One region of the Streptomyces sp. NPDC037273 genome, then DNA from elsewhere that is predicted to be linked to it. Evidence: riboswitches for the same ligand, from Rfam matches in the RefSeq annotation. Region 1 holds a riboswitch; each other region holds the start of a gene.

Region 1 (5,509 bases):
ACGGGGTGGTTGTAGCCGTGGATCGCCGACCACCAGGAGGACATGCCGTCGACCAGCTCGTCCTGCCCCTCGGCCGGTTCGGCGAGCCGGAGGCGCACCCCGGACGCGGACGCGACGACCAGCGGTTCCGCCCGGCCCGGCATGGGGCCGTACGGGTGCCAGACGTGCGCCCGGTCCAGGGCGAGCAGTTCGTCGTTACGCATTCGGCGCCAGGTCCGTGCCGGCGCCCCGGCGGCGCACGGCCACCAGGTCGGTCCGGGCGGTGTTCGCCGCGGCCTCGGCGGCGGGCGCCTCGGCCGGCGTCTCGGCGTGGCCGCCGCACGGACCGCAGCCGCCACCGGCGTGCGAGCCGCAGCCCGCGCCCTCGGCGGACGCCTGCGAGCCACAGCCCGCGCCTTCGGCGGAACCGTGCGAGCCGCAGCCGCCGGCCGCCGCCGCGAGCGCGTCCGCGCGGTGCTTCGGGAGCGTGGTGGTGCCCGCGCCCTCCACCTCGAAACCGGCGTCCGCGATCATGTCCAGGTCGGCCTGGCCGGCCTGGCCCTCGCTGGTCAGGTAGTCGCCGAGGAAGATCGAGTTGGCGATGTTCAGCGCCAGCGGCTGCATCGAGCGCAGGTGCACCTCACGGCCGCCCGCGATCCGCACCTCGACGTCGGGGCAGACGAACCGGACCATCGCCAGGATCCGCAGGCAGCGCTGCGGGGTGAGGTTCCACTCCTTGGCGAGCGGGGTCCCCTCGAAGGGGATGAGGAAGTTGACCGGCACCGAGTCCGAGTCCAGCTCGCGCAGCGCGTAGACGACGTCGACCAGGTCCTCGTCGCTCTCGCCCATGCCCGCGATCAGGCCCGAGCACGCGGACAGACCGGCGGCGTGCGCCTTCTGCACGGTGTCCACGCGGTCGGCGTAGGTGTGGGTCTTGGTGATGTCCCCGTACGTCGCCTCGGACGTGTTCAGGTTGTGGTTGTACGCGTCGGCGCCGGCCTCCCGCAGCCGCTCCGCCTGGCCGTCCGAGAGCAGACCGAGGCAGGCGCACACCTCGACGCCCTCGTTCTGCTCCTTGATCGCCTCGATGGTCTTGCCGACCCGCTCGACGTCACGGTCCGTCGGACCGCGCCCGCTCGCCACCAGGCAGACCCGCTTGGCGCCGCCGGCGACACCGGCGGCGGCCGCCTGGGACGCCTCGTCCGGCTTGAGCCAGGTGTACTTGAGGATCTCGGCCTTGGAGCCGAGCCGCTGCGAGCAGTAGGAACAGTCCTCGGGGCAGAGCCCGGACTTCAGGTTGACCAGATAGTTCAGCTTCACCCGCCGTCCGAACCACTGACGGCGCACCTTGCCGGCGGCCGCCACCACATCGAGCAGTTCGTCGTCGGAGGTCGCCAGCACGGCGAGCGCTTCTTCACGGGTCGGCAGCTCGCGCCGCAGCCCCTTCTCCACCAGCGTGTTCAGCAGGTCCATAACCTGAGATCCTTGCCTACCGTCCGGCCCCGGGCCAAGGAGGATCCGAACAAACGACTCCGATCGGGGTGTGTGGATGACCACATCCCGACCTCGGCTTCCTCCCGCTAGGGTCTGTGCGCTGCCTACAAAAGGATCGCCGCATGCCACAGGCCGACGACGGGCGGGCCGAGGCCCCGCGCCGTACCGCGTTCGACTGGACCGACGCCGAGGCGCGCCGCCGTGCGGAGGCCGGTCTCGTGCGTACGCTGCGGCCCCGGGCGGCCGAGTCGGACCTCCTCGACCTGGCGAGCAACGACTACCTCGGGCTCACCCGACGCCCGGAGGTCACCGAGGCGGCGGCCGAGGCGGCGCGGCGCTGGGGCGCCGGCTCCACCGGCTCGCGGCTCGTCACCGGCACCACCCGGCTGCACACCCGGCTGGAGCGCGAACTCGCCGACTTCTGCGGCTTCGAGGCGGCCCTGGTCTTCTCCTCCGGCTACACCGCCAACCTGGCGGCGCTCACCGCGCTCGGCGGCCGGGACTCCCTGATCGTCTCCGACGCCGCCAACCACGCCTCGATCGTGGACGGCTGCCGCCTGGCCCGCGCCGAGACCGCCGTCGTCCCGCACACCGACCCCGAGGCCGTACGCAAGACCCTGGACGCGCACCCCGGGCGACGGGCCCTGGTCGTCAGCGACTCGGTCTTCTCCGTCGACGGCGACAAGGCCCCCCTGGCCGAGCTCGCCGAGGCCTGCCGCGCGCACGGCGCCGGGCTCGTGGTGGACGACGCCCACGGCTTCGGCGTCCTCGGCGCCGGTGGCAGGGGAGCCCTGTACGAGGCGGGGCTCGCGGGCGACGAGGACGCGGTCGCCACCCTCACCCTCTCCAAGTCCCTGGGCAGCCAGGGCGGCGCCGTCCTCGGCCCCGCCCGGGTGATCGAGCACCTGGTGAACGCGGCCCGCACCTTCATCTTCGACACCGGTCTCGCCCCGGCCGCCGCCGGCGGCGCGCTCGCGAGCCTGCGGCTGATCGCCGGGGAACCGGGCCTCGCCGAGCGGGCCCGTACCGTCGCGACCACCCTGCACCGGCTGCTGACCGACGCCGGCCTCACCTCGGCACGGCCCGACGCGGCCGTCGTCTCGGTCCGGGCCCCCTCGCCGGAGGCGGCGCTCGGCTGGGCGGCGGACTGCCGCGAACAGGGCCTGCTGGTCGGCTGCTTCCGCCCGCCGTCGGTGCCGGACGGCATCTCGCGGCTGCGGCTCACGGCGCGCGCTGACCTCTCCGACGCGCAGATCGAGCGGGCGGTGGAGACGATCCTGCGGACGGCGCCGGCTTTCTGAGCGCGGGGCCCGGCGCGGTCCCAAGCGCGTTTCCAGGCCGCAGAGTTCACCGCTTCGGGCGACAGATGGGGACATATCTTGGTGGAACCCCGCCCGGGGCGGCACGATCGGTGGCACTCTGACGCGAAGCGCAATCCGGGGCACTGATCCCGGCGGGAAAGGGACAGCGTCGCCATGGCAGATCATCAGGAAGCATCCGTCACGCTGCCGAGCGAACCCGCCTCGGTCCCCACCGCCCGGCGGTACGTCGCGGAGGTCCTCACCGGCTGGGGTCTCGACGACGACGGCGACACCGCCGACTCGATCCGCCTGATCGTCTCGGAACTCGCCACCAACGCCGTCCTGCACACCTTCGGCCAGTCGCCGACGTTCACCGTCGACGTCCGGCTGGTCCGCGGGGAACTCCTGCACGTCGGCGTGACCGACAGCCATCCCCGCCGGCCCCGGCGTCTCCCCGCCGCCGTCCAGCAGGACAACGGCCGCGGCCTCGTCATCATCCGCTCCCTCGCGGCCGAAGCCGGCGGCCGTCTCTCCGTCACCCCCACCGAGGAGGGCGGCAAGACGGTCTGGATCACGCTGCCCTGGACAGCGGCCCGGGTCCCCAGCCTCTGACCCGGCCGGCTACCCGGTGTGCTCCCGCTGCGAGGGCCACGAGCCTTCGGCGAAGTGGCGGGCCCAGTAGTAGGGGTTGACCTCGGCCAGCGTGCGGGCCTGCCAGCGGGTCGGGTCCTCGGGGTCGGGCACGCCGACCTCGACGTCGGGCCCCCACAGGGCGAGCCGCTCCTGGCAGATGCCACAGGGCGGCAGCACGACGAAGCGGCCGTCCTCCGGGTCGCGGAAGACGCAGACGGAGGCGGTGATCCGCCGGTCCAGGGTGTACGCCTGGCAGAAGGCGCCCGTCTCCTGGCAGAGGGTCACGCCGACGTTGATGTTGTCGAGGGCGACGCTGGTGAGGATGCGGCCGTCGTCGAGGTAGACGGCCGCGGCGCCGCCGGGCTCGTCCGGCGTCCAGCGTTTCTCCAGCTGGGCGACGGCGGCGTCGACGAGTGCTTGATCGAGTCTCATCGCGGCATCCTAGGGAGCCGCTCGGACGGTTCGCCGGGCTTTTCGTTCCGGCGGGAGGGGTGCGGCGGCGCCACCGCACCCCCTTGTGCCGGGTCAGTGTCCGGCAGTGATCATCGGACGCGGCCGTAGTAGACCTTCGAGGACCAGATCTTGTCGAGCTTCACCCAGGATCCCGTCTTGGGCGAGTGCCAGATCTTGCCGCCGCCGGCGTAGATGCCGACGTGGTAGACCCTTCCACCCGAGTGGAAGAAGACCAGGTCCCCCTGTTGTCTGCTGGACGCGGAGATGTGCCGGGTCTTGTTGTACTGCTGCTGCGCTGTGCGGGGCAGCCACTTGCCCGCCTTCTTGTACGCGTAGAGCGTCAGACCGGAGCAGTCGAACCTGGTGGGTCCGGTGGCTCCGTACCGGTAAGGCGATCCCTTCTTGGACGCGGCGACGCTCAGTGCCTTGTTCGCGTGTGTGGTCGCTGCCTGGGCCTCCGGCGCCGCTCCTGGTGCGAGCAGCGTGCCGCCGACGGCGGCGAGGGTGAGAGCCGAGACGGCTCCGGCCCGGGACAGCAGGGACGGGACGTGCATCTGCGCGGTCATGCGCAACCCTTCGTCAGCCGCCTGCGAAGGATGACCTGTCGGGTTCGGGCTGGCGAAGATGCCCGGCCGCGGCTGCGGCTTCACCCCAAGGGACGGCCACGCTGCCGGAACAGCGCGTTCGCCCCGTAAAAATCGGGTCCTCCACTCCTGCCGATCCACTCCTGTCGACCAGACGTCCGGGACAGCGGCAGGACTCGGCGTCCGCCCGGACCGCCCCGCCGCGGCGGCGGGGGCTTGTCGTCGTCAGGGATCTTGACCCACGTCATGGTCGAAATCCGAGCTGAAACGGCGATATGTGAGGCTCCTCACGACTGATCCATTCGGGTGGACAGGCAGCCTTTGGGATCTTCACAGGTGTGGCCGACGAGCCCCGCACCTGCGGCGGAACGTTCGATTCCGCCAAATGCGTACACCGGTTGCGCAACTCGCTCGCTTCCTGTGTCGACTCGTCGACTACGCCGAACGGGGGAGGGTTTCTGCGGCGCGCGTCGGCCGACCGGACCTCGACACGACACGCCGGAATGTCAACTCGCCCGAGTGCGGGGGACGGTGACCCGGTCGGCCCGGCGCTCGCCGTCCAACACCCTTAGGGCGCGCGCCAATGTGTCCGCGTGCACCTCGCTCTCGCCCCGCATATGCATGAGCGTCAGCGCTTCCCGCAGCGCCTCCACCCGTCCGACCAGGGCTTGTGCCGCGCGCAGTGCCCCATAGGTATGCGAACCCCTGGATGGGTTGATCTTCCCCAGGAGGTCGACGACTTCGAGGTACGCGTCGACGAACTCGCCCTCGGCCCGGGTCAGTGCGGGCAGCGGCGGCAGCTCGGGGACCACGGCCGGCTCACCGCGCCGCGCCGCCGGCGGACTCCCGCCGGCTGAGGACGACGTGGTCGGCCAGGCCGTACGCCACCGCCGCAGGCGCGTCCAGGACGGTGAGGCGGTCGATGTCCGCGTCGATCCGCTCCCGGCTCCGGCCGGTGTGTTCGGTGAGCATGCCGGCCACCAGGGCCCGCAGCCGGAGCAGTTCGCGCGCCTGGAGGTCGAGGTCGCTCGGCTGTCCGCGCAGCGGCTCGTCCAGGGCGGGCTG
Region 2 (5,509 bases), on a different contig from region 1:
GAGGTCGGAGGCCTCGGAGGCGGCGTGCGCGACGGCGAGGGAGACACCGAGGATGGCGTTCGCGCCGAGCGAGCCCTTGTTCTCGGTGGCGTCCAGGTCGAACATGGCCTGGTCGATCAGGCGCTGCTCGGTGGCGTCGTAGCCGACGAGCTCCGGGCCGATCTGCTCGATGACGGCGAGGACGGCCTTCTCGACACCCTTGCCGAGGTAGCGGTTCGGGTCACCGTCGCGGAGCTCGATGGCCTCGAAGGCACCGGTGGAGGCGCCGGACGGAACAGCAGCACGGCCGGTGCTGCCGTCGTCGAGGCCGACCTCGACCTCGACCGTGGGGTTGCCTCGGGAGTCCAGGATTTCCCGGGCTACGACGACGTCGATGGACGGCACGAGCATCTCCTTCTGGGATGTGACGCTGGATGTGACGCAAGGTCGATGCAGGTCGCTTGGGCCTTGCGACAAGAGCCTAACCGCCCCGGAGGCTCCAGCCGGCCGGGCGCCCGCACCCTGGGACGAAAAAGGACCCAAGGGCATGCATCTCGGGACGAAGGACCCCAGATCTACTGGACGGTAACCGTCGGAGGCCCCTCTTATAGGACTCTTCTACGCCCCTGCGCGACGGAACCCGGGCCCTCACACGACGGAACCCCGGTCCGGCGCGCACGGGGGAAGGAGCACGCCGGACCGGGGTGGTCACCGCGGGAGGGTCGTCAGGCTCACTTGAGGTGGAGCTGCTGACCCACGTAGATGAGGTCGGCGTCGGCGACGACGTCCTTGTTCAGGTCGTAGAGCTTCTGCCAGCCGCCCTGGACGCCGTGCGCCTGGGCGATGGTGCCGAGCGTGTCGCCGGCCTTGACGCGGTACTCGCCGTCACCCTTCTTGACCGACTTGCCGGTCGGGGTGGTGACGGTCTTCTGCGCCGTGGACTTCTTGGCGGAGGTGGCCTTCTTGACGCCGGTGGCCTTCTTGGGGGCCTGGCGCTGCTCGCTGCGCGTGGTCGGCTCGGTGGCCGTGCGCTTCGGGGCCTGGGTACTGGTGCCGCCGGTGTACTTGGCACCGGAGAGGCCCACGCCACAGCTCGGCCACGCGCCCTTGCCCTGGCCCGCGAGGACCTTCTCGGCGATGGTGATCTGCTGGGACTTCGACGCCAGGTTGGCGGTCGGGGCGTAGGCGGTGCCGCCGTACGCGGCCCAGGTGGAGGCCGAGAACTGCAGGCCGCCGTAGTAGCCGTTGCCGGTGTTGATGGACCAGTTGCCGCCGGACTCGCACTGGGCGACGCGGTCCCACTCGGAGGCCGTGGCGGCCGACGCGGTGCCCGCGGTCATCAGCGGGGCGGCGACGGCGACACCGGTGACGCCGACGAGCGTGGCGACCTGGGTGGCCTTGGAGGGACGACGGTGTTTGCCCTTGCCGGAAAACAGCATGGAGATTCTCCTCACCGACGCCTGTGAGGTGAGCTGTCGGGTTCGGGCCGGAAAGTTGCCCGGCCGCGTGTCCTTGCACGCGGCTTCACCCCAAGCCGATCGTCGGCCGTCTGTCTCAACGGCCGGGACCGGCACTTACCTTGGGTCCCCCACTCCTGCCTTCGGCGCTTGCGCGACGACTGTTCCCATCGGCCGACGGCAGGATTCGGCGTTTCGGTCGACGGGGCCCGCGGTGGCGAGCGGTACGACCATAGGCACAAGCCCGCCGGAAGCTCAAAGAGGCGTATTGCGGAAAAATCGCCCCTACTTGCCGTCCGGCGGGGGGTGTTTGCGCAGGTGAGAGGTGACGGAGCCAAAGGTTACGGACAGGACACGCCAGTTGAGGCGAAGAGACCCATGTCTCACTTGCCCAGATCCGGACATACGGCCCCGAACTACCCCTCGCGCGAAGCCGGATCCACCGTCAGCTCAAGGCTCTGACCAGGCACGATCAGGTCCGGATCGGCGCCCACCGTCTGCCGGTTGGCGTCATAGAGGGCCGTCCAGCCTCCGGGGAGTTCGTTCGACTGCGCGATGCCCGAAAGGCTGTCACCGGGCTGCACGGTGTACGCGCCCGATGCGCCCTGACTGTCCGTTGTGCCCGAATTCTTCGCGCCGTCAGCCGAGGGCTGCGACTCGACGCTTTCGGCCACCTTGTCGCTGGAGGAGGCATGTCGACCCGATTCGGCCGAAGCGCCCGACTTGCCGCTTCCCTCCGGTGCGGCCTCGCCCCGGTGCTTGCCGGTGCCGGGTGTGGCCGACGACACGTCACCTTCCTCCGTAGCGGAGGAATCGGGCGTACCGGGCGTAACCGACCCGTCCGGGGTGCCGGGGGCCGTCGGCGTGCCCGGGGTGACCGAGGTGTCCGGGGTGACCGGCGCGGAGGGCGTGAGGGGGGCGGAGGGGGTCGGGGCGACGGTGGCCCTCTTCTCCGCGCCGAGCGTGCGGCCTGACGCCTCGGAGGCCGACGGCAGGCCGTCGGTGCGGTTCGACTCGGCGACCGGGCCCGTGGGGGCGGCGGGGACGGCGGTCGGGCCCGGGTCCACGCCGGTGCTCCTGCCGTCGTTCGTCAGGCCGGCGATCGGGGCGCAGGTGGCCCACTCCTGGCTGCCCTTGGCAAGGGCCTTCTCGGCCACCGCGATCTGCTGGGCCCGGCTGGCCAGGTCGGGGCTCGGCGCGTACGCCAGACCGCCGTGGCGCTCCCAGCTGTCCTGGGTGAACTGGAGGCCGCCGTACATGCCGTTGCCGAAGTTGGCACTCCACTGGCCACCGGACTCGCACTCGGCGACCCGGTCCCAGGTGGAGGCGTCGGCGGCGGAGGCGGACCCGGTGGCGAGCAGCGGCAGCGCCATGGCCGATCCGGTCACCCCGGCGGCGACGACGAGGGCGGGGGCCTGACGGGGGCGACGGTGTCGTCCGTTCCCGGAACGCATAGCAGCGCCTTTCGCGTGACGGCTGAGACTGCCGGGAAACGTAGCGGTATTCGAACGCTCGTCACAAGTCGATGGACCCGCGATCACGTGAAGATCACAGTTCTGACGGGCAGTCAGTTCACTGTGGGGGTACGGAAGGGGAGAATTCCACCGGAAGCGTGCGCAATCCCCGCATGATGAGCCCGCCGCGCCACCGCAGTTCGTCCGGATCGACGCCAAGTCGCAGATCCGGCAGACGCGTCAGCAGCGTCGCGAGCGCCGTCTGACCCTCAAGCCGCGCGAGCGGCGCACCCAGGCAGTAGTGGATGCCGTGCCCGTACCCCAGGTGCTGGTTGTCGCGCCGGGACAGGTCGAGCACGTCCGGCCCGCCGAACCGCTCCGGGTCCCGGTTCGCGGCGGCGAGCACCACCAGCACCGGGTCGCCCGCCGGAATCTCCTGCCCGCCGATGGTCAGCGCCCGGGTCGCGTACCGCCAGGTCGCCATCTCCACCGGCCCGTCGAACCGCAGCAGTTCCTCGACGCCGGTCTCCAGGAGCCCCGTCTCCCCCGCCGCGACCGAGGCCTGGAGCGCCTCGCGCTGCCCGGGGTGCCGCAGCAGCTGGTAGACCCCGTTGCCGATGAGGTTCACGGTCGTCTCGAAACCGGCGAAGAGAATGATGAAGGCCATCGCGGCGGCCTCGTTCTCGGTGAGGTGCTCGCCGTGGTCGGAGGCCTTGATGAGCCCCGAGATGAGGTCCTCGCCGGGCTCCTCGCGCTTGCGGTGGATCAGCTCCGCGAGATAGCCGCGCATCTTCTTCACCGACCGCGCCACCCCGCCGCGCGGCCCGCCGCCGTGCCGGATCATCATCCCGGCCCAGTCCCGGAAGTCGTCCTGGTCCTCCGGCGGCACACCGAGCAGGTCGCAGATCGCGTAGATCGGCAGCGGGAACGCGAACTCGTGGATGAGGTCGGCGCTCCCCTTCTCCGCGAAGGAGTCGATGAGCCGGTCGGTCAGCTCCTGGACGCGCGGCGCGAACTCGGCGACCCGGCGCGGCGTGAACGCCTTCGACACGAGCCGCCGCAGCCGGGTGTGGTCCGGCGGGTCGATGTTGAGCAGGTGGGTCATCAGCTCGGCCTTGCGCTCGCCCGGGATGCCCGTCTTCCCCTTCGCGTGCGGGGACTCGTCGTGGTGCGCCGGGTTCTTCGAAAGACGCTGGTCGGCCAGCGCCTGCCGGGCGTCGGCGTACCGGGTCACCAGCCAGGCCTCGACCCCGCTGGGCAGCGTCGTCCGGTGCACGGGCGCGTGCTCCCGCAGCCAGGCGTAGGCGGGATACGGATCGCTCGCGAACTCCCAGGTGAAGAGCTCGGGGGCGGGGGCGGGGCCGGGGGTCGTACTCACGCCACGACCGTACAGGGCGACCCCCGCGCGTCACGTTCGTGGAGAACCTGTGATCAAGGGGTACAGGTCGTGCCCTAGATTCTTGTCAGTGGACCCCCAGCTGCTCAGAGCTACCTTCGCCGTCGTCGAGAGACGCGCCGAACAAGCCGTCACCTTCTTCTACTCGCACCTGTTCTGGAACAACCCGGGTGTGCGCGAGCTGTTCCCCCAGGACATGCTCCCGCAGCGGGACCGGCTCTTCGCCGCGCTCACCCATGTGGTGACCCACCTGGAGGACCCCGCCCTCGGCCCCTACCTGGGGCAGCTGGGCCGCGACCACCGCAAGTTCCTCGCCTCCCCCGCGCTCTACGCCGCCGTCGGCGAGAGCCTCATCGCCGCCTTCACCCACGCCGCCGGCTCCGCCTGGACGGTGGAGGCCGAGAAGGCCTGGACCGAGGCGTACGGCCTGGTCTCCGAGCTGATGCTGGCCGGCGCCGACGAGTCGGCCGAGGCGGGCGAGCCGTCCTGGTGGGACGCGGACGTCGTCCGCCACGAGCGGTACGGAGACGACCTGGCCGTCCTCACCCTCCGCCCCCGCTGCCCCCTGCCGTACCTCCCCGGCCAGTACGTCAGCGTCAGCTCCCTGCGCGTCCCCCGCGTCTGGCGCACCTACTCGCTGGCCAACGCGCCCCGCCCCGACGGCACCGTCGAAATCCACGTCAGCCGCATCCCCGGCGGCGCCATGAGCACGGCCCTCGTCGAGGAGACCGGCCCCGGCGAGGTCCTGCGCCTCAGCGCCCCCGGCGGCGCCCTCACCGCCCACACCGCACCGGGCGGACTCCGCACCTATATATGCGCCGGTACGGGCTGGGCGCCGGTGAAGGCCCTCCTGGAGGAGGCCGCCACCGCCGAGCCTGCCCTCGAAGGCCGGCTGTTCGTCGTCGCCCGCGCCAAGGAGTACCTCTACGCGCGCGTGGAGGCCGAGAACCTGAAGGAACGCCTTCCCGGACTGAACGTCACCTACATCACCGCCGCGCCCCGCCAGCGCCGCGACCAGGCGACCGAGCGGCTGCTCCAGGCCCTGCGGGCCTGCGTCCAGTGGCCGGCCCACGACGTCTACCTCGCCGGCCCGCCCGCCTTCGTCAACGAGGTCACCGAGGTCCTGGAGGAGGTCGGCGCCGACCCGGCCCGCACCCACCACGACACCCTGCCGCTCGTGGGCCGCTTCACCACCCGCCCCAACACCGCGGCCGAACGCCTCC
Region 3 (5,509 bases), on a different contig from region 1:
CCGCCGATGCGGAGGTGATCGCCTGCCTGGACCGGAACCGTGCGGCGCGGGGCCCGGTGGTGCGGGACTCGGAGGTGAGGATCGAGGCCGCCGGCGTCACGCTCGCGGGGCGGCTCGCGGTGCCCGACGGGGCCGTCGGCCTGGTGCTGTTCGCGCACGGCAGCGGGAGCAGCCGGCACAGCCCGCGCAATCGGGCGGTGGCGGAGGTCCTCAATCAGGCCGGCCTCGGGACCCTGCTGTTCGATCTGCTCACCGAGGCCGAGGCGGGCGACCGGGCGCGGGTCTTCGACACGCCGCTGCTCGCCGGACGGCTCGCTTCGGCCACGGAGTGGGTCGCGGGGCAGCCGGTGGGCGCGGGCCTTCCGCTGGGTTACTTCGGGGCGAGCACAGGCGCGGCCGCCGCGTTGTGGGCGGCGGCCGATCCCGAGTGCGATGTGAGCGCCGTCGTGTCGCGCGGAGGGCGGCCGGACCTCGCCGGGGACCGCCTGGCCGCGGTGCGGGCACCGACGCTGCTCGTGGTGGGCGGCGAGGACGCGCTGGTCCTGGACCTGAACCGGCGGGCCCGGTCACTGCTGCGCTGCGAGAGCCGGCTGTCCGTGGTGGAGGGCGCCACGCACCTGTTCGAGGAGCCGGGGGCCCTGGAGGAGGTGGCGGAGCTCGCCACCTCCTGGTTCACCGGGCACTTCGGGCGTCAGTAGGCGCCGTTGACGTTGTCGATGGAGCCGTAGCGGTCGGCCGCGTAGTTGCAGGCGGCGGTGATGTTGGCGACCGGGTCGAAGAGGTCCATGGACGTGCCGGGCACGTGGTACGCGAGGAAGGTCGGCTCGATGACCTGGAGCAGGCCCTTCGAGGGCGTACCGGCCGCGGCGTTGGAGTCCCACAGGTTGATGGCCTGGGGGTTGCCGGAGGACTCGCGCATCACGTTGCGGAGGATGCCGTCGTACGAGCCGGGGATGCCCCGCTGGGCCATGATGGCCAGCGATTCGCGGATCCAGCCGTCCAGGTTGTCGGCGTAGTTGGTGGCGGCCGCGGGGGCGGCCTGGGCCGGAGCCGCCTGGGCGGGGGCGGCGGCGGGCGCGGCCACCGGGGCGGCCTGGGCGGCCGACGCGCCGGTGGTGGCGGGGGCGGAGCGGCGCTCGGAGCGGCTCGCGCGGTCGGACTTGGTGGTCTTCTTCGCCGGGGCGGGAGCGGCCTTCGCGGAATCCCGACGAAGCGTCAGCTCAAGGCCCGGATGAATAAGTGACGGATTGTCACCCACGGCGCTCTTGTTGGCCCGGTAAAGAGCCTTCCAGCCGCCCTGAATTCCCTTCTTCTGGGCGATCAGGGAAAGGGAGTCGCCGCGGACGACGGTATAGCTGCGGGCGGCGGCCGGAGCGGCGGGAGCCTGGGCGAAGGCCGGGGCCGCGGCGGCGGGGGCGGCGACGGCGCGGGCCGTGAATTCCGGGGCTCCGGAGACGGGCGCGGCACCGGCCACGGCCGGGGTGATCAGCGGGAGGGCGAGGGCGACCCCGCCCGTGCCGACCAGCGCGAGGCCCTGGGAGACGGGGCGGCGTCGGGGGCGGCGGTGCTTACCGTGAGCAGGCATGACGGATTCCTCTCCGGCGCCTGCGGGGTGAGCTGTCGGGTTCGGACGGGAGGTGTCCGGCCGCGCGCACGCGGCTGCACCCCGAGCCGTTCCGGATATCCGGGCCGGCGTATTCGTGGGTCCCCCGCTCCTGCCGTCGGGTGAAAAGGGAGGTATTTCGAGCGGTGGCAGGATTCGGCGATCCGCTCGAATGGAGGTGACCGTAGGCCAGTAATGCGACGGATAACAAGGGGACGGAGTCCGGTGGTGCGGCGAATGGATCACCGAATTCGGCGAATTCAAGATCGACCCACTCCGGCGGCTCTCCAACTTCCTTGTGCCCCCTGGTCTGCGCAGAATTCGATCACCGCGTCGGATCCGGGAAAGTGAGTCGCATCACCAGGTGCCCAATGTCCGAATATGCACGGTAATTCTGTTAGTGGCGGAGTGGGTGGAAAAGGGCTCGATGGCGGGTGTGCACTCAAGGGCAAAAGTCGCAAACCCGACATTCATCCTGAAAGATGGAGCCACCCCGACCGAGGAGCCGCCGGATGACGCCCGTCATCTCCCTGCCCAGCCCCGACACCGTCGACCGCGAGGCCGCCGCGCTGTACGACAGCGCCACCTGGCAGCGGATCGTCATCGACCTGACCACCGAGGCGCCCCTCGCACCCCTTGCACCCCTCACACCTCTCACGCCGCTCGCGCCTCTCGCGCCCGAGGCTCCGGAGCCGCCCTCGGAGAGCTGGCGGGCGCTGCTCAGCGTGCCGGTGGAGCAGCTGGTGGCGGACGCGCTGCACGCGCTGCCGCCGCCCCTCCCGGTCGAGCGCCGTCTGCCGGGCCGCGTCGGAGCCGTACTGCCCGACCGGCTGCACGCCTGGCGCCGTATCGGACGCGCGGACCTCCGTCCCTCGGTCCACCTGGGCTACGCGCGCCTCGTGCTCACGGAATGGGGCTGGCAGAACACCCCGTACAAGCTGCGCGACGTGCGCGGGGCGCGGTGTGTCTGCGGTGCGCTGCTGGCGGCGCACCGGCTCGGGCACGGCAGCGCGGACACCATGAACGAGGCGGCGGCCTGGGTCATGACCGAGCTCAGATCGCGCGGTTGGCACGACCTGATCGGGCCCTGGAACCGGGCGCCTGGACGTACCGCCGAGGACGCCGTCGCCCTGCTCGACGCCACCATCGCGCGGGCGGCGCTTGCGGGCCGCTGAGCGTGTCCCGCGTCGGCCGGGCTGAGCCCCGAAGGGCCGCCCGGCGGACACGGGGGCGGGTCAGCCGCTGATGCTCGGCGCGCCGGTCTCGATGTGGCCGGTGTACCGGCGTGACCAGGTGCCGTCGATGTCGGCGAGGATCGTGAAGTCGTACCAGCCGTTCTGGTACGCGACGGCGTTGAAGAAGTCCTCGCGGCTGGAGCGCGCCGGCACCGTGTACGTCCACGGGCCGTCCGCGCGGTAGGCGTTCGAGCGGATGGTGAAGGTGACGGGGCCGCCCGAGTTGTTGGTCATGGTGAACCACAGGGCGGGCTTCCCGGTCCCCGCTTCGGTCGCGTACCGGGCCGCCACCTCGACGTCCTTGCCCGCCTTGGAGGCGTCGCCGATGAAGCGGCGCAGGAAGCGGTTGGGTCCCATCATCGAGATGTCGTACTTGCCGGAGCCCGAGCCCAGGCCGATGTTGAAGTAGTCGGAGGCCGTGCCGCCGGGGTCGACGGTGTACTGCCAGGCGGCCGTGTCGCGGTGCTGGTGCGGGTGGATCGAGAAGTGGGCCGCACGCTTGGCCTCCGCGCCCTGGTTGGTCATCGAGAACCAGGCCAGGATCTTGCCGGCGGCCCCGAACTCGAAGCGGTCGAGGTTGCCGTTCACCTGGTACGGGACCGTGCGCGCGGGCCGGGTGCCGGCCTCCTGCGCGGGCAGGGCGTTGTTCTGGGGCGCCGGGTTCGGCAGCGGGCCGCAGGTGGCCTGGCCGATCACCTTCGCCGTACCGGGAAGGCCCGCGGGCACGCCGTAGACCGGGTGCGCGAAGTCGAAGACGCCGGTCAGGTCGCCCGTCACCTTCCTGCGCCAGGCGCTGATGTTGGGGCAGGTGGCGGGGGTGCCGAGGGCGGCCGTCCAGGTCTCCATGAAGCGGATGACGGAGGTGTGGTCGAAGACCTCCGAGCTCACCCAGCCGCCCCGAGTCCACGGGGACATGACAAGCATGGGGACGCGGAAGCCCAGGCCGATCGGGACGCCGTCCAGGTACTCGCCGGGTGTCCCCGGGGGAGCGACCGGCGGCGGCACGTGGTCGAAGAAGCCGTCGTTCTCGTCGTAGTTGAGGAACAGCACCGTCGAGTCGAAGACCTCGGGGTCGGCGGCCAGGGCGCGGTAGACGAGGTCGACGAAGTGCGCCCCGTCCCCGGGCGGCGCGTAGGGGTGCTCCGAGAACGCCTCGTTGGCGACCACCCACGACACCTGCGGCAGGGTGCCCGCGAGGACGTCGGCGCGGATCGCGGCGGCGATGTCGTCCGGCGTCGAGCCGGTGACCTTCGGGACCGAGCCCATGCCCCGGTCGTACAGCGGGTCGCCGGGCCGGGCGTCGGTGAACTTCTTGAAGTACGCGAGGCCGTTGTCGCCGTAGTTGTCCTGGGCGTTCTGGTAGACCTTCCAGCTCATCCCCGCGCGCTGGAGCGCCTCGGCGTACGTCTCCCAGGTCAGGCCCGACTCGTCGCCGCCGTCCTTGCTGGATGCGTCGATCTTTCCGCTCCAGAGGAACGTGCGGTTGGGGCCGGTGGCGCTGAGGGTGGAGCAGAAGTAGGCGTCGCAGATCGTGTAGTGATCGGCGAGGGCGTGGTGGAAGGGGATGTCCCCGCGGTCGAGGTGGCCGAGGGTCCGGGTGTAGCCCACGCCGGTGACCCAGTTGTCCATGCGCCCCTTGTTCCAGGCGGCGTGCTGGGAGGTCCAGCTGTGCGGCAGGTCGCCGTTGCACTGGGCGAGGGTCTCGCCGTCGACGCCACCGGCGGGCGGGGTGTCGCTGAGCTTCCAGGGGTAGTGGCGGCCGCCCCAGTTGGGCTGGTTGAACATCCCCCATCCGCCGGGCAGGTTGCCCGCGGCGCGGTCGCCGAAGCCGCGGACGCCGCGCAGGGTGCCGAAGTAGTGGTCGAAGCTGCGGTTCTCCTGCATGAGGATCACCACGTGCTTGACGTCGGTGAGGGTGCCGGTGGCCGCCGCCGCGGCGGCGGAGGCCCGGACCGGCGGCAGCGCCGCACCCGCCACGAGCCCCGCGCCGATGCCGACGAACCCCCTGCGGCTGATGGGAATCATGCCCCGCCTCTCGTGTCACGGTGTGCCCCAGCGGGCACGTCGGAGACATGATGGGGGAGGCGAGCGTAAAGGTATACGGCTGTGCCGTAATTAGTGGGTTAACAGCTGGGGTCCAGGAAATACGGGCACTGGATTGGTTCACCCGCAGACCAATGAGGTCAGACGGTGATCACCTTCACGCCGGCCTCGGTGAGCTGGGCGACCGTCTCCTGGGTGATGCCGGTGTCGGTCACCAGGACGTCGATCCGGTCCAGACCACAGATCCGGGCGAACGCGCGACGGCCCATCTTCGAGGAGTCGGTCACCACCACCACGCGGCTCGCCCGCTCCGCGAAGAGCCGGCTGATGCTCGCCTCGTCCTCCTGATGGGCCATCACGCCGAGGGTGGCGTCGACCCCGTCGACACCCAGGACCACCACGTCGAGCACGACCTCGTTGAGTACCCCGACCGTCAGGGGGCCGACCAGTTCGTACGTCTGGGGGCGTGCCACCCCGCCGGTCGTGACGATCTTGATCTGCGGCCGCACGGCGAGCTCGCTCGCGATGTTCAGGGCGTTGGTGACCACGGTCAGCGCCGGCCCGCCGGACGCGGCTCCCGGGGAGGCCGGTGCCTCGGCGCGGCCGCTCGCGAACCGCAGGGCCAGGG
Region 4 (5,509 bases), on a different contig from region 1:
GACGACCGAAGCCGAGGCCCGTCGCCGGCACCTCCTCCAGTCGCTGCTCCAGGCGGAGGGCATGCCGGTCACCGGGTACGAGGAGCGGTTCGGTTCCTCGCCCTTCGCCGACTTCGGCCCGGAGCTGGCCCGGTTCGAGGCGTACGGCTGGCTGGACGCGGACGCCCCGGCGGGGCTGCTGCGGCTGTCGCCGGAGGGTCTGGCGTACTCCGACGGGCTCGGACCCGAGCTCTTCTCCCCCGCCGTGCGGGCCGCGATGGCCGCGTACGAGCCGAAGTAGGCGGTCGTCGTGGATCTCACCGTGCTCTACCGGGGGCCGCTCGCCTCCTGCGACTTCGACTGCCCGTACTGCCCCTTCGCCAAGCGCCGGGACAGCCGGGAGCAGCTGCGCGCGGACCGGGCCGCGCTGGAACGGTTCACCGGCTGGGCCGCCGGGCAGACCGGTGACCGGCTGCGGATCCTGTTCACGCCGTGGGGCGAGGGGCTCGTGCGCTCCTGGTACCGGCGGGCGCTGGTCGGCCTCTCGGGCCTTCCGCACGTCGAGCGGGTGGCGATCCAGACGAACCTGAGCTGCCGGACGGAGTGGCTGGCGGAGGCGGATCCGGAGAAGGTGGCGCTCTGGTGCACGTACCACCCGGGGCAGACGCCGTACGAGCGCTTCCTCGGCAAGTGCCGGGAGCTCGCGGACCGGGGCGTCCGGTACAGCGTGGGGGTGGTCGGGCTGCCCGAGCACGCCGGGGAGGCCCGGCGGCTGAGGGCCGCACTGCCTTCGCACGTCTACCTCTGGGTGAACGCGGCCGAGGGGCACACGTACACCGACGACGAGGCGGCCGGGTGGACGGAACTCGACCCGCTCTTCGCCTACAGCCGGCATCCGCACCGCTCGGCGGGGCTGCCCTGCCGCACCGGCGAGTCGGTGATCTCGGTGGACGGCGAGGGGACGGTGCGGCGCTGCCACTTCGTCAGGGCCGAGCTGGGGAACCTGTACGACGGCTCGTACCGTGCCGCCCTGCGTCCCCGCGCGTGCCCCCTCGCCGTCTGCGACTGCCACATCGGCTACGTCCATCTGGAGACGCTGCCGCTGTACGACGTGTTCGCCGGCGGGGTCCTGGAGCGGGTTCCCGCCGGCTTGGGGGCTAGAGGGGCATGAGGTCGGGGCGTTTGGCTTCGACGTGGTCGCCGGAGCTTTCGCCGCGGAGGCGGCGGCCGATCCAGGGGACGAGGTATTCCTTCGCCCAGTGGATGTCGTCCTTGCGGACTTCGAGGGTGCCGCGCGGCGGGACGGGGGGCCAGGGCTGGTCCGGGTCGGCGGGGACGGGCAGGCCGAGGACCTGGGCGGCGCGGAGGGCGACGCGGGTGTGGCCGTCCGGGGAGAGGTGGAGCCGGTCGTCGTCCCAGGCGCGGCGGTCCTGGACGGACTTCAGCGACCAGAGGTCGAGGACGGGGCAGCCGTAGCGGTCGGCGATGGCCCGGACGTGTCCGTTGTAGGTGGCGATCTTGCCGCGCAGGTGCTTGAGGAGGATGACGTCGCGGGTGTCGAAGCCGGTGGTCACCATGACGGTGCCGACGTCGGAGGCCAGTTGGGCGACCGCGCGCTCGAAGCGCTCGGCGACGTCGTCGGGGTCCGTGCCGGGGCGGATGATGTCGTTGCCGCCGGCGCAGAAGGTCACCAGGTCGGGGGCGAGTTCGCGCGCCCGGGGGACCTGTTCCGCCACGATCTGGTCGAGAAGGCGCCCGCGTACGGCCAGGTTGGCGTAGCGGAAGGCGTCGTGCTCCGGCAGCTGGTCGGCGAGCAGCACCGCGAAGCGGTCCGCCCAGCCGACGTACATCCCGTCGGGCCCGGGGTCTCCGACGCCCTCGGTGAAGCTGTCACCGATCGCCGCGTACGACCCGAATGCGTTCTTGTCTGTTGATCTCGAATCGTCTGCCACGGGAGCACATCCTTCCCTTTCGGATGTGACCTACGCGACCGTAAGGAGGGGTTGACGGCGGGTGACATATGCCACCGATAAAGATTCTCCCAAGCCGGAATACGCCGACGGCCCGGCACAGGTGTGCCGGGCCGTCGGAGGCTGTCCGCCGAGCGGGTGCCCGGGTCAGACGGAGACGCCGTGCTGGCGGAGGTAGCCCAGCGGGTCGATGTCGGAGCCGTAGTTCGGCGAGGTGCGGATCTCGAAGTGCAGGTGCGGGCCGGTGGAGTTGCCGGTCGAGCCGGAGAGGCCGATCTGCTGGCCGCCGCTGACGCTCTGGCCGGCCGAGACGGAGAGGGAGGAGAGGTGCGCGTACTGCGAGTAGTTGCCGTCCGCGTGCTGGATGACGACCTCGTTGCCGTAGGCGCCGCTCCAGCCGGCGGAGACGACCGTGCCGGCGCCGACGGCGCGGACGGTGGTGCCGGAGGAGGCGATGAAGTCGACACCGGTGTGGTAGCCGGAGGACCACATGGAGCCGGAGGCGCGGTACGGGGTGGAGAAGCCGCCGCCGGCGACGGGAGCGACCCAGCCGGAGGAGGAGGTGGAGCCCGAGGACTGCGAGGACTGCGAGGCCGAGGTTTCCGTGGTGGCGGCGGCCGGGGCGGAGGAGCGCTCGCTGCCGCGGGAGGCGCGGGAGGTGTCGCCGTTCTTGCCGGAGTCCTGCTTCGCGGAGCTCTTCGTGCTCTTCGGCGCGGCGGCCTTGGGCGCGGTGCTCTTCGGGGCGGCGGGCGCGGAGCTCTTGGCGCCGAGGGTGAGCTTCATGCCGGGCAGGATCAGCGAGGGGTTCTCGCCGACGACCTGGCGGTTGTCGGCGTACAGCTTCTGCCAGCCGCCGGCGAGGTGGTGGTCGGCGGCGATCTTCGACAGGTAGTCGCCGGGGACGACGGAGTACGTCTTCGGGGCGGCCTTGGCGGCGGCGGGCGCGGCCTGGACGGCGGCGGGGGCCTTCACCTGGGCGGCGGCGGTGACGGCCTGGCCCGGGACGGCGGCCGGAGCGGACTGCTCGGCGGCGTGGGCCCCGGTCGCGCCCAGGAGCGGGAGGGCGACGACGGCGCCACCGGTGCCGGCGACGACGAATCCACGCGTGATGGGGTTGATCCTGGGACGGCGGTGCTTACCCTTCGCGGGCATGGCGAATTCCTCTCCGGCGCCTGCGAGGTGAGCTGTCGGGTTCGGACTGGAGATGCCCGGCCGCGTTCTCACGCGACTTCACCCCGAGCCGTCCTGCATCGCGGGACCGGCGTACTTCCTGGGTCCCCCGCTCCTGCCACGCATGGGATGAGTGCGGATTCCGGGCGGTGGCAGGATTCGGCGGTCCGTCCGGATTGATCGCGACGCTAGACGAGGGGGGTCGGCGTAAACAAGCCACGGATTTTCCGGACTCCCTGACGGGGCGATATCAGGGCGGAATTCCGGTCACCCTCCGTTGATGACGGTCCCTCGGTCTCCTTTTCCCGGAGGGTATTTGGAAAAGACGATCAGGCACGGTCCGTCACGTTTATGACGCTGCTCACGCGCCGCTTGCCATCTCCCCTTCAACCGGGGCGGGTTATGCCGAACGTCTCAATACGGACAGATCACCCATTCCTGTGCGAGGAGGTGCGTGCGGGGCCCCCTACCCGAGATGATTGGCACAGGAACCGATCAACAGAACAGGAGCAGCCGTGACGCAGCAGCTGCCGCAGGTGCCGCCCATCGAAGCGAACGAACCCGAGCTGGCCGAGGTCCGCAACTTCCGGGACGTGGGGGGCCTGCCGACGACGGACGGCCGCGCCGTCCGCGCCGGCCGGCTCTTCCGCAGCGGTCACCTCGCCCACGCGACCGAGAGCGACGCCGCCTTCCTGGCCACGCTGGGCCTGCACACGGTCTTCGACTTCCGCAACGAGGCGGACCGGAAGGTCGAGGGCGCGGACGTCGAGCTGCCCGGCGTACGGAACGTGAACATACCGCTCAACGACCCGGCCGACGGCAAGGAGTTCTGGAAGCTGGTGCGTGACGGCGAGATCTCCCAGCTGCGGGAGATCCTCGGCGAGGGCAAGGCCGCCGACCGGATGTCCGATTCGTACCGGCGCATGATCGTCGAGCGCACCACGGAGCACAGCCGGATCCTGCACTCCATGGCGGAGGAGAGCGTCCCCGCCCTGATGCACTGCGCGGCCGGCAAGGACCGCGCGGGCCTCTCCATCGCGATCACGCTGCTCGCCGTCGGCGTGGAGCGGGAGGCGATCGAGGCGGACTACGTGAAGTCGAACGACCCGCACCGCCGCTACAAGGTGCGCCGCAGCTCCACCTCCCCCGACGCGATGTCGCCCGAGGTGATGGAGCTGCTGAGCCCGCTCTTCGACGCGCGGGTGGAGTACCTGCGGGCCGCCTTCGAGACGATCGAGGCGACCTGGGGCAGCGTGGACGCCTACCTCGCGGAGGGCCTGAAGCTGGCCCCCGAGACCCGCGAGCGGCTGCGGGAGCGCCTGCTCACGGAGGTCTGAGCCCGGGGCCTACTGGTTCTGCCCGCCCAGCATGAAGAGCAGGTAGAGGAATCCGGCGAAGAGGTGGCCCGCGATCAGGTAGGCGAAGAGGCGGAGCACGAGGCCCTTGGGGAACTTGCCCTCTCCGCGCTCCTCGCCGGTGACCGGTACGGACTTCTCGGACATGTCGGTCCTTTCCTCAGGAAGGGTCACGCAGGATCAGCGCAGATGCGGGGTTCCGTCGCCGAGACACAGCTCGGCCGCGGGACTCTGCATCAGGGTGTGGACGAAGAGCAGCTCCGCGCCGCCGGTGGTGGCGGCGCCGATCCGGTGCGGGGTCAGCGAGTCGAAGTGCGCGCTGTCCCCGGGATCGAGGACGTGCACGGCCTCTCCGAGGGCGAGCCGCACCCGGCCCTCCAGGACGTGGATCCACTCCTCGCCGGGGTGGACCCGCACGATGTCGGCCTTGGTGGCGTACGGCACGTGGACGCGCAGGCACTGGAGGGCGCGCCCGGCGCCGCCGGCCTGGCGGTAGGTCCAGCCGCCGGCCTCGACGGGTTCGGAGCGGTCGGCCCGGACGACCGGGTCCCGCTCGGGCGGGGCCTCGCCGAGGAGCTCGGCGACCGTCGTACCGTAGATACGTGCCAGGGCGAGCAGCATCGGCAGCGAGGGCTGCCGGTTCCCGGTCTCCAGGCGCGAGAGGTGGGCGGGCGAGAGGCCGGCCCGCTGGGCGGCGGCCTCCAGGGTGAGCCCCCGGCGGCGGCGCAGGGCCCGCAGCTGAGGGGCGACGTCGGGCACGACGCCGGAGGTGGCGGGGTCCGGGGAGGCTTCCCCGGGGACGTGGTCCATGCGTCCATTCCGCCAGGATCGTGCCTCTGAGGCAAGTTTCTTGCCTCAGAGGCAAAAGTGGCGTCGAGATCCGGTCAGCGCTGCGCGACCGCCTGCTTGACCAGTGTCTTCCCGAAGTCCCACATCAGCCCGCCGCCGCCGTGCGCCTCGTCCATGACCGCCGTGAAGGCGGTGACGAACCGGTCCACATCGGCTTCGTCGATGATCAGCGGCGGGATCAGCTTG

Evidence for each region. Region 1 has a riboswitch for cyclic di-AMP ahead of ACZ7G1_RS35375 (C40 family peptidase). Riboswitches for the same ligand answer to the same signal wherever they lie in the genome.
Region 2: it holds a riboswitch for cyclic di-AMP, as region 1 does, so the genes downstream of both, ACZ7G1_RS23080 (transglycosylase family protein) here and ACZ7G1_RS35375 (C40 family peptidase) in region 1, are expected to answer to the same signal.
Region 3: it holds a riboswitch for cyclic di-AMP, as region 1 does, so the genes downstream of both, ACZ7G1_RS15895 (LysM peptidoglycan-binding domain-containing protein) here and ACZ7G1_RS35375 (C40 family peptidase) in region 1, are expected to answer to the same signal.
Region 4: it holds a riboswitch for cyclic di-AMP, as region 1 does, so the genes downstream of both, ACZ7G1_RS07755 (peptidoglycan DD-metalloendopeptidase family protein) here and ACZ7G1_RS35375 (C40 family peptidase) in region 1, are expected to answer to the same signal.

What each region holds. Positions count from the first base shown of each region.
Region 1 is NZ_JBVJVO010000020.1:132,272-137,780, forward strand. Features, by position in the region: gene ACZ7G1_RS35350 (adenosylmethionine--8-amino-7-oxononanoate transaminase) at 1-203, opposite strand, end outside; gene bioB (biotin synthase BioB) at 196-1,452, opposite strand; gene ACZ7G1_RS35360 (8-amino-7-oxononanoate synthase) at 1,596-2,774, shown strand; gene ACZ7G1_RS35365 (ATP-binding protein) at 2,949-3,386, shown strand; gene ACZ7G1_RS35370 (cytidine deaminase) at 3,396-3,839, opposite strand; gene ACZ7G1_RS35375 (C40 family peptidase) at 3,950-4,426, opposite strand; cyclic di-AMP (ydaO/yuaA leader) riboswitch at 4,430-4,560, opposite strand; gene ACZ7G1_RS35380 (hypothetical protein) at 4,951-5,256, opposite strand; gene ACZ7G1_RS35385 (ATP-dependent Clp protease proteolytic subunit) at 5,264-5,509, opposite strand, start outside.
Region 2 is NZ_JBVJVO010000008.1:318,282-323,790, reverse strand. Features, by position in the region: gene eno (phosphopyruvate hydratase) at 1-390, opposite strand, end outside; gene ACZ7G1_RS23080 (transglycosylase family protein) at 711-1,418, opposite strand; cyclic di-AMP (ydaO/yuaA leader) riboswitch at 1,422-1,595, opposite strand; gene ACZ7G1_RS23075 (transglycosylase family protein) at 1,853-2,890, opposite strand; gene ACZ7G1_RS23070 (cytochrome P450 family protein) at 3,009-4,268, opposite strand; gene ACZ7G1_RS23065 (globin domain-containing protein) at 4,357-5,509, shown strand, end outside.
Region 3 is NZ_JBVJVO010000005.1:220,202-225,710, reverse strand. Features, by position in the region: gene ACZ7G1_RS15900 (phosphoribosyltransferase family protein) at 1-698, shown strand, start outside; gene ACZ7G1_RS15895 (LysM peptidoglycan-binding domain-containing protein) at 692-1,585, opposite strand; cyclic di-AMP (ydaO/yuaA leader) riboswitch at 1,590-1,772, opposite strand; gene ACZ7G1_RS15890 (DUF6197 family protein) at 2,116-2,778, shown strand; gene ACZ7G1_RS15885 (phosphocholine-specific phospholipase C) at 2,839-4,863, opposite strand; gene ACZ7G1_RS15880 (DeoR/GlpR family DNA-binding transcription regulator) at 5,022-5,509, opposite strand, start outside.
Region 4 is NZ_JBVJVO010000002.1:559,111-564,619, forward strand. Features, by position in the region: gene ACZ7G1_RS07740 (STM4012 family radical SAM protein) at 1-280, shown strand, start outside; gene ACZ7G1_RS07745 (STM4011 family radical SAM protein) at 290-1,150, shown strand; gene ACZ7G1_RS07750 (SGNH/GDSL hydrolase family protein) at 1,137-1,931, opposite strand; gene ACZ7G1_RS07755 (peptidoglycan DD-metalloendopeptidase family protein) at 2,097-3,101, opposite strand; cyclic di-AMP (ydaO/yuaA leader) riboswitch at 3,106-3,278, opposite strand; gene ACZ7G1_RS07760 (tyrosine-protein phosphatase) at 3,635-4,456, shown strand; gene ACZ7G1_RS07765 (DUF6126 family protein) at 4,466-4,621, opposite strand; gene ACZ7G1_RS07770 (helix-turn-helix domain-containing protein) at 4,655-5,284, opposite strand; gene ACZ7G1_RS07775 (aspartate aminotransferase family protein) at 5,359-5,509, opposite strand, start outside.